DNA from 4 places in the Lysinibacillus sp. RS11 genome. Region 3 is predicted to be linked to each of the others. Evidence: riboswitches for the same ligand, from Rfam matches in the RefSeq annotation. Region 3 holds a riboswitch; each other region holds the start of a gene.
The links. Region 3 has a riboswitch for S-adenosylmethionine ahead of AB9L17_RS22240 (bifunctional homocysteine S-methyltransferase/methylenetetrahydrofolate reductase). Riboswitches for the same ligand answer to the same signal wherever they lie in the genome.
Positions count from the first base shown of each region.

Region 1: another riboswitch for S-adenosylmethionine. It lies ahead of AB9L17_RS01980 (O-acetylhomoserine aminocarboxypropyltransferase/cysteine synthase family protein); the one in region 3 lies ahead of AB9L17_RS22240 (bifunctional homocysteine S-methyltransferase/methylenetetrahydrofolate reductase).
Region 2: another riboswitch for S-adenosylmethionine. It lies ahead of AB9L17_RS20135 (methionine ABC transporter ATP-binding protein); the one in region 3 lies ahead of AB9L17_RS22240 (bifunctional homocysteine S-methyltransferase/methylenetetrahydrofolate reductase).
Region 4: another riboswitch for S-adenosylmethionine. It lies ahead of AB9L17_RS23675 (cyclase family protein); the one in region 3 lies ahead of AB9L17_RS22240 (bifunctional homocysteine S-methyltransferase/methylenetetrahydrofolate reductase).

Region 1 covers NZ_CP168124.1:375,115-378,260, reverse strand. Annotated here, with positions in the region: gene AB9L17_RS01980 (O-acetylhomoserine aminocarboxypropyltransferase/cysteine synthase family protein) at 1-1,250, opposite strand, end outside; SAM riboswitch class I at 1,367-1,480, opposite strand; gene AB9L17_RS01975 (glycerol-3-phosphate acyltransferase) at 1,636-2,280, shown strand; gene AB9L17_RS01970 (succinate CoA transferase) at 2,493-3,146, opposite strand, start outside.
Region 2 covers NZ_CP168124.1:3,899,620-3,902,765, forward strand. Annotated here, with positions in the region: gene AB9L17_RS20130 (methionine ABC transporter permease) at 1-492, opposite strand, end outside; gene AB9L17_RS20135 (methionine ABC transporter ATP-binding protein) at 482-1,510, opposite strand; SAM riboswitch class I at 1,682-1,785, opposite strand; gene AB9L17_RS20140 (thioredoxin family protein) at 1,839-2,150, opposite strand; gene AB9L17_RS20145 (hypothetical protein) at 2,165-2,506, opposite strand; gene gcvH (glycine cleavage system protein GcvH) at 2,691-3,071, opposite strand.
Region 3 covers NZ_CP168124.1:4,311,592-4,314,737, forward strand. Annotated here, with positions in the region: gene AB9L17_RS22240 (bifunctional homocysteine S-methyltransferase/methylenetetrahydrofolate reductase) at 1-1,191, opposite strand, end outside; SAM riboswitch class I at 1,278-1,377, opposite strand; gene AB9L17_RS22245 (protoporphyrinogen oxidase) at 1,505-2,893, opposite strand.
Region 4 covers NZ_CP168124.1:4,586,378-4,589,523, reverse strand. Annotated here, with positions in the region: gene AB9L17_RS23680 (DedA family protein) at 34-630, shown strand; gene AB9L17_RS23675 (cyclase family protein) at 683-1,420, opposite strand; SAM riboswitch class I at 1,539-1,642, opposite strand; gene AB9L17_RS23670 (hypothetical protein) at 1,789-2,187, opposite strand; gene AB9L17_RS23665 (SMI1/KNR4 family protein) at 2,328-2,870, shown strand; partial or broken gene AB9L17_RS23660 (MFS transporter) at 2,951-3,146, opposite strand, start outside.

The sequences.
Region 1 (3,146 bases), 930 kb from region 3:
AAATCTGCAATGATATCCTCTACTGCCTCTAAACCGATTGATAGGCGAATGAGCGACTCGGTTACACCAGTTTGGATTAACTCTTCAGCTGATAGTTGCTGATGTGTAGTAGATGCTGGATGGATAATTAATGATTTGGCATCCCCTACATTTGCTACGTGCGAGAATAATTTCACACTATCAATTAGTTTACGCCCTGCTTCACGTCCACCTTTAATACCGAATGTAAGCACTGAACCGAAGCCATTTCTCAAATATTTTTTTGCTAAATCATGAGTAGGGAAATCTTCTAAGCCATTGTAATTTACATATTCCACAGATGGGTGGTTACGTAAATATTCAGCTACTGCCAATGCATTTTCATTGTGTTTAGGAATACGCAAATGAAGCGTTTCTAACCCTTGTAATAAATTAAATGCTGCATCTGCACTTAACGTTGGTCCAAAGTCGCGTAGCAATTGTACACGCAGTTTTGTGGCAAATGCAGCCTCTGCTGTGTCAATACCATAACGCAAACCGTGATAAGAAGCATCTGGCTCAGTAAAGCCTGGGAAACGCCCACGAGTCCAATCAAACTTTCCTGCATCTACTACAACGCCACCTAAAGTTGTACCATGTCCGCCAATCCATTTTGTTGCAGAATGAACGACGATATCTGCACCGAAGTCAATTGGTGTAGAGCCATATGGTGAAGCAAATGTACTATCGATAATTAATGGCAAGCCGTTTTCATGTGCAATATTCGCTACCGCTTCAATATCTAGCACTTTTAAACTTGGGTTACCATAAATTTCAGCGAACACCACTTTTGTTTTATCAGTAATCGCTGCTTGGAAATTTTCAGGGTTTGTTTCGTCTACAAAAATTGTTTTAATACCGTAGTTTGGTAGTGTATTGGCAAATAAATTATAAGTACCTCCATATAAAGAACTCGCCGCGACAATTTCATCACCTGCACCCGCAAGATTTAAAATGGAAAATGCGATAGCTGCTGCACCAGATGAAAGTGCTACTGCTGCTGTACCGCCCTCTAATAAAGCGACGCGTTTTTCAAAAACATCTACAGTTGGGTTTGTAATACGAGTGTAAATATTGCCAGCTTCCTCTAAGGCAAAAAGACGTTGCGCATGAGCAGTGTCTTTAAAAACGAAAGCCGTTGAGCGATATACGGGTACTGTGCGAGATCCTGTTACAGGGTCTGGCTCTTGGCCCCCGTGTAACAGCAATGTTTCTGGTTTAAAATTTGTCATTGTATACCTCCAAATGGTTATTTTTTTACGATGGCACCGGAGATGAGGAGGATTTTTCAGTAGAAAACAAAAACCCTCTTCAGCTAAGAAGAGGGTTGCGGTTGCAAGTTTTCCTCCCCTTATCTGCCAGATCCAAGTAAGAATCTGTAGGAATTAGCACCTTAGCAAGTTCGTCACTTACTGGTTGCCGGGCATCATAGGGCCTATCCCTCCGCCGCTCTTGATAAGAGTATGAGATTCAATTTCCATCGTTGTTACACAGTATAAACATAGACTTTTTTTCTGTCAACACTAAAATTTTATTTTTTCCGAAACTTCTGTCTGCTTCTGAACGTATTACGAACGCATACACTATTTTAGTATTTATTTAGAAAGGAGGAGTTTTATGGTAAAAGCCGTTATTATTTTTCTACTTGTTGGTTATTTAATTGGCTGTATTCACGGCTCTAAAGTCGCCCAGTTCTTATCCGGGGTCGATCTAAAAAAGGCTGGTCATGGAAATGCTGGTGCTTCCAATGCAACACTTTCCCTTGGATGGAAATACGGCGTATTAGTCGCCCTTATCGATATCGGTAAAGGTGTAGCAGCTATTATAGGTGCCCATTTCTATCTAGCAGATGCAACAAATTTAACAGAAATACAAGTTTGGCTCTTAACCTATATCATAGCTGCCGGTGTCATCCTAGGTCACAATTTTCCATTTCATATGGGCTTCAATGGCGGCAAAGGAACTGCATCAATCATAGGGATCCTACTAGCAGTTGATTGGGAGATTGGTTTATTTGCACTCATTTTATTTGTTATTTTATCTTTCGCGACGAATTATTTAATTGTCGGTGTACTTGAATTTTATCTTGTTTTTTGTACAGCAACATATTTATGGATTCCTGGAGTAGGTCCAACGATTATAGCCCTACTACTTTTTGCAATAGCAATCATTTTGCATATTGAAAATATAAAGAGATTAATTCAGGGAACTGAGCCTAAAGTGACTTCTGCATTTAAGAAAAAGAAAAAACAAGTGTGTTGATTAACCATTTTTATCCATCCCGATTAGAAGGCTTTGATTTCCGCTACGGGCTGGGTCTTAAACGATCACTTTGCCGGCTCTCCTGATTACTTCGGGGCCCCACCCGATCACTCAGAGACCTTGCTTGTCCCTAGCTTTTCGCGCAATACTTCTTAACAACTAAAAGCCTTGAAGGAACAAGTCAACTGTCCTTCAAGGCTTTCTTCATTTTATTATTTCGATAATGCAGGGTCCTTCATCGTCCCGTTTTTTGCGTAATTGACATGCCATGAAAGTGCTTTTTCTAGATTGTGTGGCGTATGGTGCCCACCTGTTGCTTCGTTAGCATCGTTAAAATACTTCCGTAATTGCTCACGATATTCCGGATGTGCACAGTTATCGATAATGAGTGCAACCCGTTCTTTTGGTGCAAGCCCTCGCAAATCTGCTACTCCCTGCTCTGTTACGATTACGTCTACATCATGCTCCGTATGGTCCACATGCGATACCATTGGGACGATACTAGAAATATTTCCGCCTTTCGCATAAGATTTTGTGACGAAAATACCTAATCGTGCATTACGCGCAAAGTCTCCAGAACCGCCGATTCCATTCATCATCTTTGTGCCAGAAACATGCGTAGAATTCACATTCCCGTAAATATCTACTTCAAGCGCTGTATTAACAGAAATTAACCCGAGTCGGCGAATAATTTCTGGTTGGTTAGAAATTTCTTGCGGGCGTAATACTAATTTATCAGTATATTTTTCGAAATTACTATACACTCGGTTTCCAACTGCCTCGGAAAGAGTAATAGAAGTAGCAGATGCAAAGTTTACCTTACCTGCATCTATTAATTCAAATACCGCATCTTGTAGTACTTCCGA
Region 2 (3,146 bases), 410 kb from region 3:
ACCAACAAGTGCTACGGCAGTAACTGTTATACCTGAAATAAGTGCTGGTAACGATTCTGGAATTAATACTTTCCAAATAATTGTTGACGTTTTAGCCCCCATTGAACGAGCTGCTTCAATAACACCCTTATCGATTTCACGTAATGCTATTAATACCATTCGTGCATAGAATGGTGCAGCACCAATAATTAATGCTGGTAAAGCTGCGTTCGCTCCGCGAATTGTGCCAAGTAAAAATTTCGTAAATGGAATTAACAAAATAATTAATACAATAAATGGAATAGAACGAAAAATGTTAACAATCGAATTTGTCAAAAAATTCACAATTTTATTTGCCCATAGTTGGGTTGGACTTGTTAAAAATAGTAAGATCCCAATTGCTAAGCCAAGTATAAATGTGATAACTGTAGAGATCGTTGTCATGTACAGTGTTTGATACGTAGCTTCCCACATTTTTTCCCAGTCGACATTCGGAAAGAGACTAGTTAGCATTTGCAATCACCTCCGTTTGTACTTCGACTGTATTTAAGTAGTTAAGTGCATCCCCAACATTATCCTTTGAGCCGTTTATTTGCACAATAAGTGTACCGTACGCACCATTTTTCGTTTGCGAAATATTACCATGTACAATGCTTACTTCCACATCAAACTGTTTCACAAGATGTGAAATGACAGGCTGCTCTGTTTTTTCTCCTACAAAGATCAGCTTTACAAGTTGTCCAGTAGGGTAATTTGCTTTAATTTGAGCCACAGTTTCCTGTGTTTCTTTCGTATCTGTAATTTGAGAAACGAATTTTTTCGTAATGGTAGCTTGCGGTGCTTGGAATACTTGTAATACCTCACCACGTTCTACAATTTCTCCGGCTTCCATAACCGCTACACGATGACAAATTTTGCGAATAACGTGCATTTCATGTGTAATTAATACGATCGTTAGACCTAATCGTTCATTAATATCGACAAGTAGATCAAGGATAGCATCTGTTGTCTCCGGATCGAGTGCAGATGTTGCCTCATCGCATAATAATACCTCTGGGTTATTAGCAAGCGCACGAGCAATACCTACACGTTGCTTTTGTCCCCCGGATAGCTGTGATGGATACGCCTTAGCACGCCCCCCCAAACCAACAAGTGTGATCAATTCATTCACTCGTGCTTCACGTTGTGCCTTTGGAACACCTGCGATTTCTAGTGGGAAAGCGATATTTTCCTCAACAGTTCTTGACCAAAGTAAATTAAAATGCTGGAAAATCATACTTACCTTTTGTCTAGCATCTCTGAGCTTTTGCCCCTTTATAGATGAAAATTCTTGATTGTTAACCGTCACCGTACCAGTTGTGGGCTTTTCTAAACCGTTTAATAAACGAATCATCGTACTTTTACCCGCGCCACTATAGCCGATAATGCCAAAAATTTCACCTTTATTGATAGAAAGATTGACGTCTTTGACTGCAGTTAATTCGCCATTCGCGGTTTTGTATTTTTTTGTAATATTCTGAAGTTGAATCATAGCGAATTCTCCTTTTCTCATATCAATTATGCCCCGGCATAATAGCGTCTTCCGCCGAAGGCATTGGGCCAACGTGATGTTGGTCACTCAGTCGTGTGTTGAAAGTAGTTAAAAAGACCCCTTCACTTATAGACAAGTAGAAGGGGTCACGTAATTATACGCTAAACCGTTCTCTCATCTTTCAAAGATAAACCTTTGAGTGATTTGGCACCTTTTCACTTTGTGATGGTTGCCGGGCTTCATAGGGCACTTCCCTCCGCCACTCTTTATAAGAGTTCGATATATTTATATTTTTTAGTATATTCGTACTTTATCACGCTATCAAAGTTCAGTCAATTGATTTTTTTAGCAATTCGTATAAAAATGGTACGGATTGAAACGCATATACCTTTTCTGTTACTTTTCCGCCATCACAGACGAGTAAACATGGTACACTTTCGATTTTATTATCAAAAGCTATGTGCTCTATAAAATTAATATTCGCTTTACCAACCTGTAGCTGCGGCAGCAATTGCTCGACAATCGTCATCATTTTCGATGCAACTGCACACGTTCCACACATAGGCGTATATAAATAAAAGGCAGCCTTTTCACCGGACTGTACAGCCGTATCCCACTGCTCTTTTGACCATTCTTCCATCTTTTCACGCAACCTTACAAAATATATTCATTATGGATTGAGAAGTGTGCACGCAGCAATATCATCGCTAACACCTTTCTCGGAGTTGTCTCAACTTCCTTATATGTCGGCATCGTACGTAAATGCTCAGCCTCTGGATAATGTCTGTCCATTAATGCCCGTAGCTTATCACCCGATGTATCTGCATCAAAAAATGTATATAGCTCACAGCCCTCATATGGATCGAGTAACTCTTCTAATTGATGCACACCAATTGTACCATTCGTACAAAGTATTATAACATCCTCACTTAAAATAGGTTTAATTTGAAGTTTATCCGAACGCCCTTCGACAATTAAGCATTTTCCCTCGAACATCACGCCACCCCCATTAGACATATCCCTTATAGCTCATTATATCCATTATGCTCTGTCGGTGATCATATAAGACACCCATTGATAAGGGACTACAACGGCTTTTGTCTCCCCAACTAAAGTGGAAAATGATCAAAGATAATAAAAAACGCCGGTGATTTCCGACGTTTTTTTATTAGGGCTTGTCTTATTCAGCAATCATTTCTTCGTATTGCTCAGCTGTCATAAGCTTTTCAACTTCTGATGCATCAGCAGGCTCTACAACGATCATCCATGCTTTTTCATATGGTGATTCATTAACGAATTCTGGGCTATCTTCTAAATCTGCATTTACTTCAACTACTGTACCTGAGATTGGTGCGTATAATTCAGAAACTGTTTTTACAGATTCTACACTACCGAATGGATCATCTGTTTTAATTTCGTCGCCAACTTGTGGAAGCTCAACGAAAACGATATCTCCAAGTTCAGATTGTGCGAAGTGAGAAATACCGATACGTACTTTACCATCTTCAAATTTTACCCATTCATGCTCTTCAGAGTAACGTAAGTCTTTTGGTGTGCTCATCAATAAACCCCTCCATAAAATATGTAGTATATTCACTTTCAGTTTGCCATACTTCACCTATAAAAACAAGGATAA
Region 3 (3,146 bases):
TGATTGAAGACCAATTAAATTACGATCTCGGCATGTTATATGTGTCAATGGGCGTACCCCATGTACTTCTTTTAATAGGGCACCCATCGCAATATTACTAATCCTTGGCGATGCCAGTGAATTATCAGCCATCATGACTACATCTGCACCAGCTTTATACAATTTTTCGGCACCTTCAATAAAGCCTTCAATTTCTAAATGTCTAGGAGTATCTAACTCCACGATAACTGAGCGTTCTCGTTTTACTTTTACATGTAACGGCTCATAATTTGGCGGCTCTGCCTCACGTAAAACTGCGATTTTTTCTGGCTTTGCGTGCTTTTCCTCAACTGGAGATAGCGCCTCTAAATACTTTTTCACTGCGGCAATATGCTTGGGTGTCGTACCACAGCAGCCACCTATTAAACGCACTCCTTGATCACGAAGTGCTATAGCTGCTCGCCCAAAATAATCTGCCTCAGATTCATAAACGACACGGCCATCCTCCAAATCAAGAAGAGAGGCATTCGGATACGCTGACATAAATGCCTTTTCAGGAAGCTCTACACCTTCAAATGCTTGAATAGTATGGTGTGGGCCTAAGCGACAGTTAACACCCACGATATCAGCACCTAGCGCTTCAAGTTTATGTAAAGCGGCGTTTAAACTCATTCCATTTTGCAAAATGCCTGGTTCGTGCATAGAAACTTGCGCAATAATCGGTAATTTTGTTTTAGCTCGTAACATTGTTAAAGTTGCTGTCAGCTCTTCAAAATCATAATATGTTTCAAGTAAAAGACCATCTGGATTTCCCGCAAGTAAAACAGTTGTTTGCTCTTCGACCGTTGCCAGAATTTCCTCTAACGTTGCATCACTCTTTCGAATACCACGGATTCCTCCAATAGTACCCAAGACAAATTGTCCACCATCTGCCGCCGCTCGTTTGGCAATCGTAATAGCAGCTTCATTAAACTGCTGCACACGTGATTCTAATCCATAGCGAGCTAATTTTATGGCATTAGCTCCATACGTGTTTGTTTGAATAATGTCGGCTCCAGCTGCTATATACTCTCTATGAATCTTTTCAATTAATTCTGGTCTTTGAACATTCATTTCCTCATGGCAGTACTCCAAGCCATAGCCGTATAAAAGCGTACCAATTGCACCATCTGCTGTAAGAACATTCGTTTTTAACTTTTCAAGCAATCCCATAAAACTAGCCTCTCTTCCCTTATCTATCAAATAAAAAAGCCTTCTTTCAAAAAAAGAAGGCTTTTACGTTTCGTAATTGTTTTTCCTTCTCATCTTCGACACATTGGTCTTCTGGATTTAGCACCTGACAAAAAGTTGGTTGCTGAAGCTTCATAGGGCCAGTCCCTCAGCTTCTCTTGATAAGAATGTAGTATGAATTTTTTAAATAATTAAAAGAATCATATCGTTTACGAACGATAGAGTCAAGACTATTTCACTGAACAAAAGATATTTTCTACGAAAAAAATATTATTTTTCGATTTTTATCAAACAATTACAATAGTTTTTCAGCAAGTTCCTCACCAATTTTTTTCCCGTTTTGAATACAAGCCCCTATGCCTACTCCAAAATAAGAGCATCCCGCTATTAATAAATTTGGATAGTTGTTCTCAAGCTCTTGCACTAGACCTTGTAACGCCTCACGATGTGCCAAGTCATACTTCGGCATTTGATCAATCCATTTTGTCACATCGACAACAGTTGGTTTTTCCTCAATCCCCAAGCTTTTTCTTACATCCTCTAAGGCAACAGCTGCTAATTCTTCATCTGTCATCATACGCAATCTCTCATACGCAGGGTTAATGCTCTTATAAAAAAGTCGTACAAGTAATTTCCCTTCTGCAGAGGTGTGCTTCCACTTGCGACTTGTCCACGTTGCTGCATTACATATAACATCGGAATTATGTGATACAATATAGCCTGTTCCATCTGCTGGTAATCTATGATCGGGTACGTCAAATCCTAAGTAAATCGTAATGGCTGATGCAGTATTGAATTGACCAAAATAGCGATTCAATGATTCATCTTGCAATAAGTTTTGTACCGAATCGTTAGGAAGTGCCAAAACAACATGATCTGCTTCAATCATTTTATCGTTTGCTAAAGTAACGATATATTGATTCTCCTGCTTTTTAACACTAGTCGTAGCAATTCCTTTCACAATTTCTACATCTGTTAAAGTTTCTTCAAGTCGTTCAATTAGTGACGATAAACCATTTTTAAATGAAATAAATTTTTTATTAGCAGCTTTCACAAATTGCTCTCTGTTTGCATCAAAACCTTTAATAATACTACCGTAATCATTTTTATAATCGATTAAATACGGTAATGTGGAAGCAATTGAAAGTTGATTTAAATCTCCCGAATATACACCTGCAAGTACTGGTGCTATTTGATTTTGAACAAGCTCCTCACCTAAATAATACGTTAAAAATTCCCCAATCGAGCTTTCCTTTGTAAACCCTTCATTTGGCATTGTTAAATCCTTTAATGCTGCTTTTTTCCCTTCTTCTGATACAAGCGTACTTTCCTCAAGTGATGGTAAGCTCATTGGAATTCCGAACGTCGAGTCTGCTGGGATAGCATGTAACTCATTATTTGTATAAATATACGAAATACCAGTTTCGTTATAAACAAGATTCTGTTTAAAATCAAGTTCCTTTACTAACTCTAAAACACCTTTATGACGTGCAACAATGGAATCTGCTCCTGTTTCCAGGATAAAGCCTTGTTTATACGCTGAGTGCAGCTTGCCACCTAGATATGTATTTTTTTCAACGAGCACAAGCTTCACATCTAGGTTTTTCTCTCGAATCTGACGTTGCAAATAATGCATTGTGCACAATCCTGTAATTCCGCCACCTAATACAACAACTGTTTTCATGTTAAACCGCCCCTATTTTTAGTTCTTTATTCAGTATAAACTTTTTTACCTAAAAATTACGCAAAACACTTTACAAATTTAGCAAAAATGGAGCTACCCAGCATTTGGGATAGCTCCATTTTTTCATTACTATATATTTATGTAGAGATCATCAAAAATACTTTTGCGTCATTTCTTCAAACTTTATGAAAACACCCATCTAACGTCCTCTAGACTCATTGGATTATATATATATTAATAGTTGATATAGTGT
Region 4 (3,146 bases), 270 kb from region 3:
AAGAAATCATTATGCTTTAGGTGGGATGGATTTATGGCGCATCATGTGCAATCTCTTATTGAACATTACGGGTATTTTGGCATTATTCTTATCCTAATTGGAGGGATTGTCGGGCTGCCACTTCCTGATGAGATATTTTTAACCTATGTAGGATATAGCGTATATCGAGAAACTCTCTCGCATATTCCAGCTCTAATCAGCGCTGTGGTAGGTGCGGCAGGGGGAATTACCTTAAGCTACTATATAGGCTATAGATTCGGGCTACCATTATTGCGAAAATACGGTCCAAAAATCCATATTACTGAACAGAAAATTGACGTTACTAAAAAATTATTTGCAAAAATAGGACCGATATTATTAGTAGTCGGATATTTTATTCCTGGTGTACGTCATCTAACAGCATATATTGCGGCTATTAATAATTATCCTTTTAAAAAGTTTGCTTTCTTTGCTTATACGGGAGCAATTATATGGACATTTACTTTTATTACCTTAGGAGAAGTACTTGGGGAGGAATGGCGTTATGTTGGGTTATATTTATCCCGCTACAGTATGTATCTTATAGCATTGTTCATCATAATAATTTTGATCGTTTATTTTATTTTTAAAAAAAGGAATTCACCTAAATAAAAAGGGTCTGATTCAATACCTATCATGGTTTGATTCAGACCTATTGCTATTTTTAAGGCACTATTGCAAATGAACGCACAGGGAATCCAGAGGCCTTTTCAGGTTTTGGTACAATATTGAAAATAACAGCACCTTTAGGAGGTAGCTTATCCAAGTTTGTCATAAGTTCAATTTGGTAAGTATCTTGCTCAAGCACAAAATATTCGCCATCTAACTTACCGTTTTTACGAAAATCAGCTGCTGAATCCGTATCAAAAGTTTCGTGACCAATCGCACTAACGTTTCGTTCGTTGAATAAAAATTGTAACGCTTCTAATCCCCAGCCAGGAATATGATTATTACCATCAGCATCTTTGTTGCTGAAAGCCTCTTTATCTGGCCAACGCTTACTCCAATCAGTACGAAGCGCAACAAAGGTACCCGCTTCAATTTCCCCATATTCAGCCTCAAAGTCAAGAATATCTTGGATACTTAATGTGTAATCGTTATTCAATTCGGCTGCCTTAGATTGATCAATAACGATTAGTGGTAGGACAAGTTCTTTTAACGCCAATTCTTCTAAAAAGCGTGTATTTCGCACAAAATGGATAGGTGGATCGATATGTGTTCCATATTGCCCAGGGAAAGAGAATTGTTGCGCAAAGAAACCATCCTCATGGGAAAATAATGTTTCAAATTTTGCATCATCAAACATAAAGAAATGAGGTGAATTAGGACCAAATGTATGTGTTAAATCTATCCATTCTTTCGATTTCAATAGTTGAAGTGCTTGTAAAAGGTCGTTTGTCATAATATTTTCCTGCTTTCTTGTAATTATTTTTGGATGCTTAGACTTTACTTACTAGTGAATATAAAAAAGAGCCCTCCTTGTAGAAAGAGGACCCTTGTGCAAAGCAACTAAGTAAGTCTTCTCATCTTCAAGGCTGATTTCGCCAATTGGAATTAGCACCATACCTATAGGCTGGTTGCTGAGACATCATAGGGCCAATCCCTCCGTCTCTCTTGATAAGAAAAAGTAATATAAGAATTTTCAGAAATAGATTACGAATACTTTAGCATATTTATTTATAGTTTACAAGTTCAATAGGGATACATAGTTAAAAAATTTCCAGAACCTTCAGAGTGTCAATTTGTGGTAATTTATAGATTAGATGAAACTCACCAGGTCAAATTTAAGGTGAGCTTACAACAGTCACTGTCAGTAAATATTATACGGATCCCATCTGGTGTATAGTTAGTTTCGAATTTGATGGTAATACCTGTCGACGCAATTAATTTTTCAACTTCTGTTTTATTTGACAGTTGTGCTGCGTTCATCAGATCATGGGCAAATTGCTCGGATTCGTCAATTTTATCCGTAAGTAATTGTGCTTGCTGCATAATGGCCTTAATTCGTTTCGCAGAAGTCTTCAATTTATTTATATTGACGGGTGGGAATGGATTGCTGTTTGCTGGGTTCGTCGGCATTGCTAGATATCTTGAAGGTTGTTGAGTGGCCATTGCCCATGTTGGATAATAGTTAGGGTAGACAAAATACGGATAAGGATTGTAATACAACTAAATTCCTCCTATCCTATAGTTGATACTCTATCTTATGTATAAAAATGTTTTAGGTGTTAGTGACTGATGTGAAAAACCTAGGACTGTAGGGGATTAGGGAGAAAAGATTTTACTCTGAGATAAAAAGGGGTTTAAAGATGAATATTCGTGAATATATAAAAAAAGGTTTTGAAGTTTACTACGAGCACTATAATCAGGTTTCGGAAGATGGATTTTGCAGATGGATGCGTCCGGATGTTCCTGTTGAGATGAAATTAGCAGATACTGATGAAGAATGGTCAAGATGGAAGCTGGTCCCTTCTATAGTAACGGAAGATGATATTCAAGCTTTAGAAAAAGAGTTCGGACTTCCATTTCCTGAATGGTATAAAGCCTTTATTTCAACGTATCATCATTATTTTGATGTCATACCGGAACAAAGTGTTAATGAACCTTTAAATAACGTTAGAGATATGTATAATCCATCGTTATGTAGTTTAGGATATCTTCCGTTTTCATGGGATGAAGAGTATGGAAAAATATTTTGCATTGATTTAAATGACAATGCAGATGAAGAAACTTGTGCAATATATGAAATTGAACATGAAGTTTTATTTGATGATAACGCCGATATTAAAGCGTCATTAGACTATCTGTATCCAAATTTCAAGGCATACTTTGATGCTACGTTCCTTAAATAGGATGAATAACAAAAGGAAGCCCTGGCTATTGTTAAAGCTTCCTTTCATCATTTTATTCTAATAAATACATAGCAAGGGATCTATTGCTTCTTTCTATCAAAGAGTAACCATAGGAACGTAGTAACCGCGGCAATCATCACCATGCCGAATCCATATATAGGAGTATGAGCTAATGATTGGTGGCGAACAATGATTCCTCCAATGTACGAACCTAGAAAAATACCAATGTTAAAGGCTGAAATATTTAATGCTGAAGCCATTGAAATAGCTGATGGT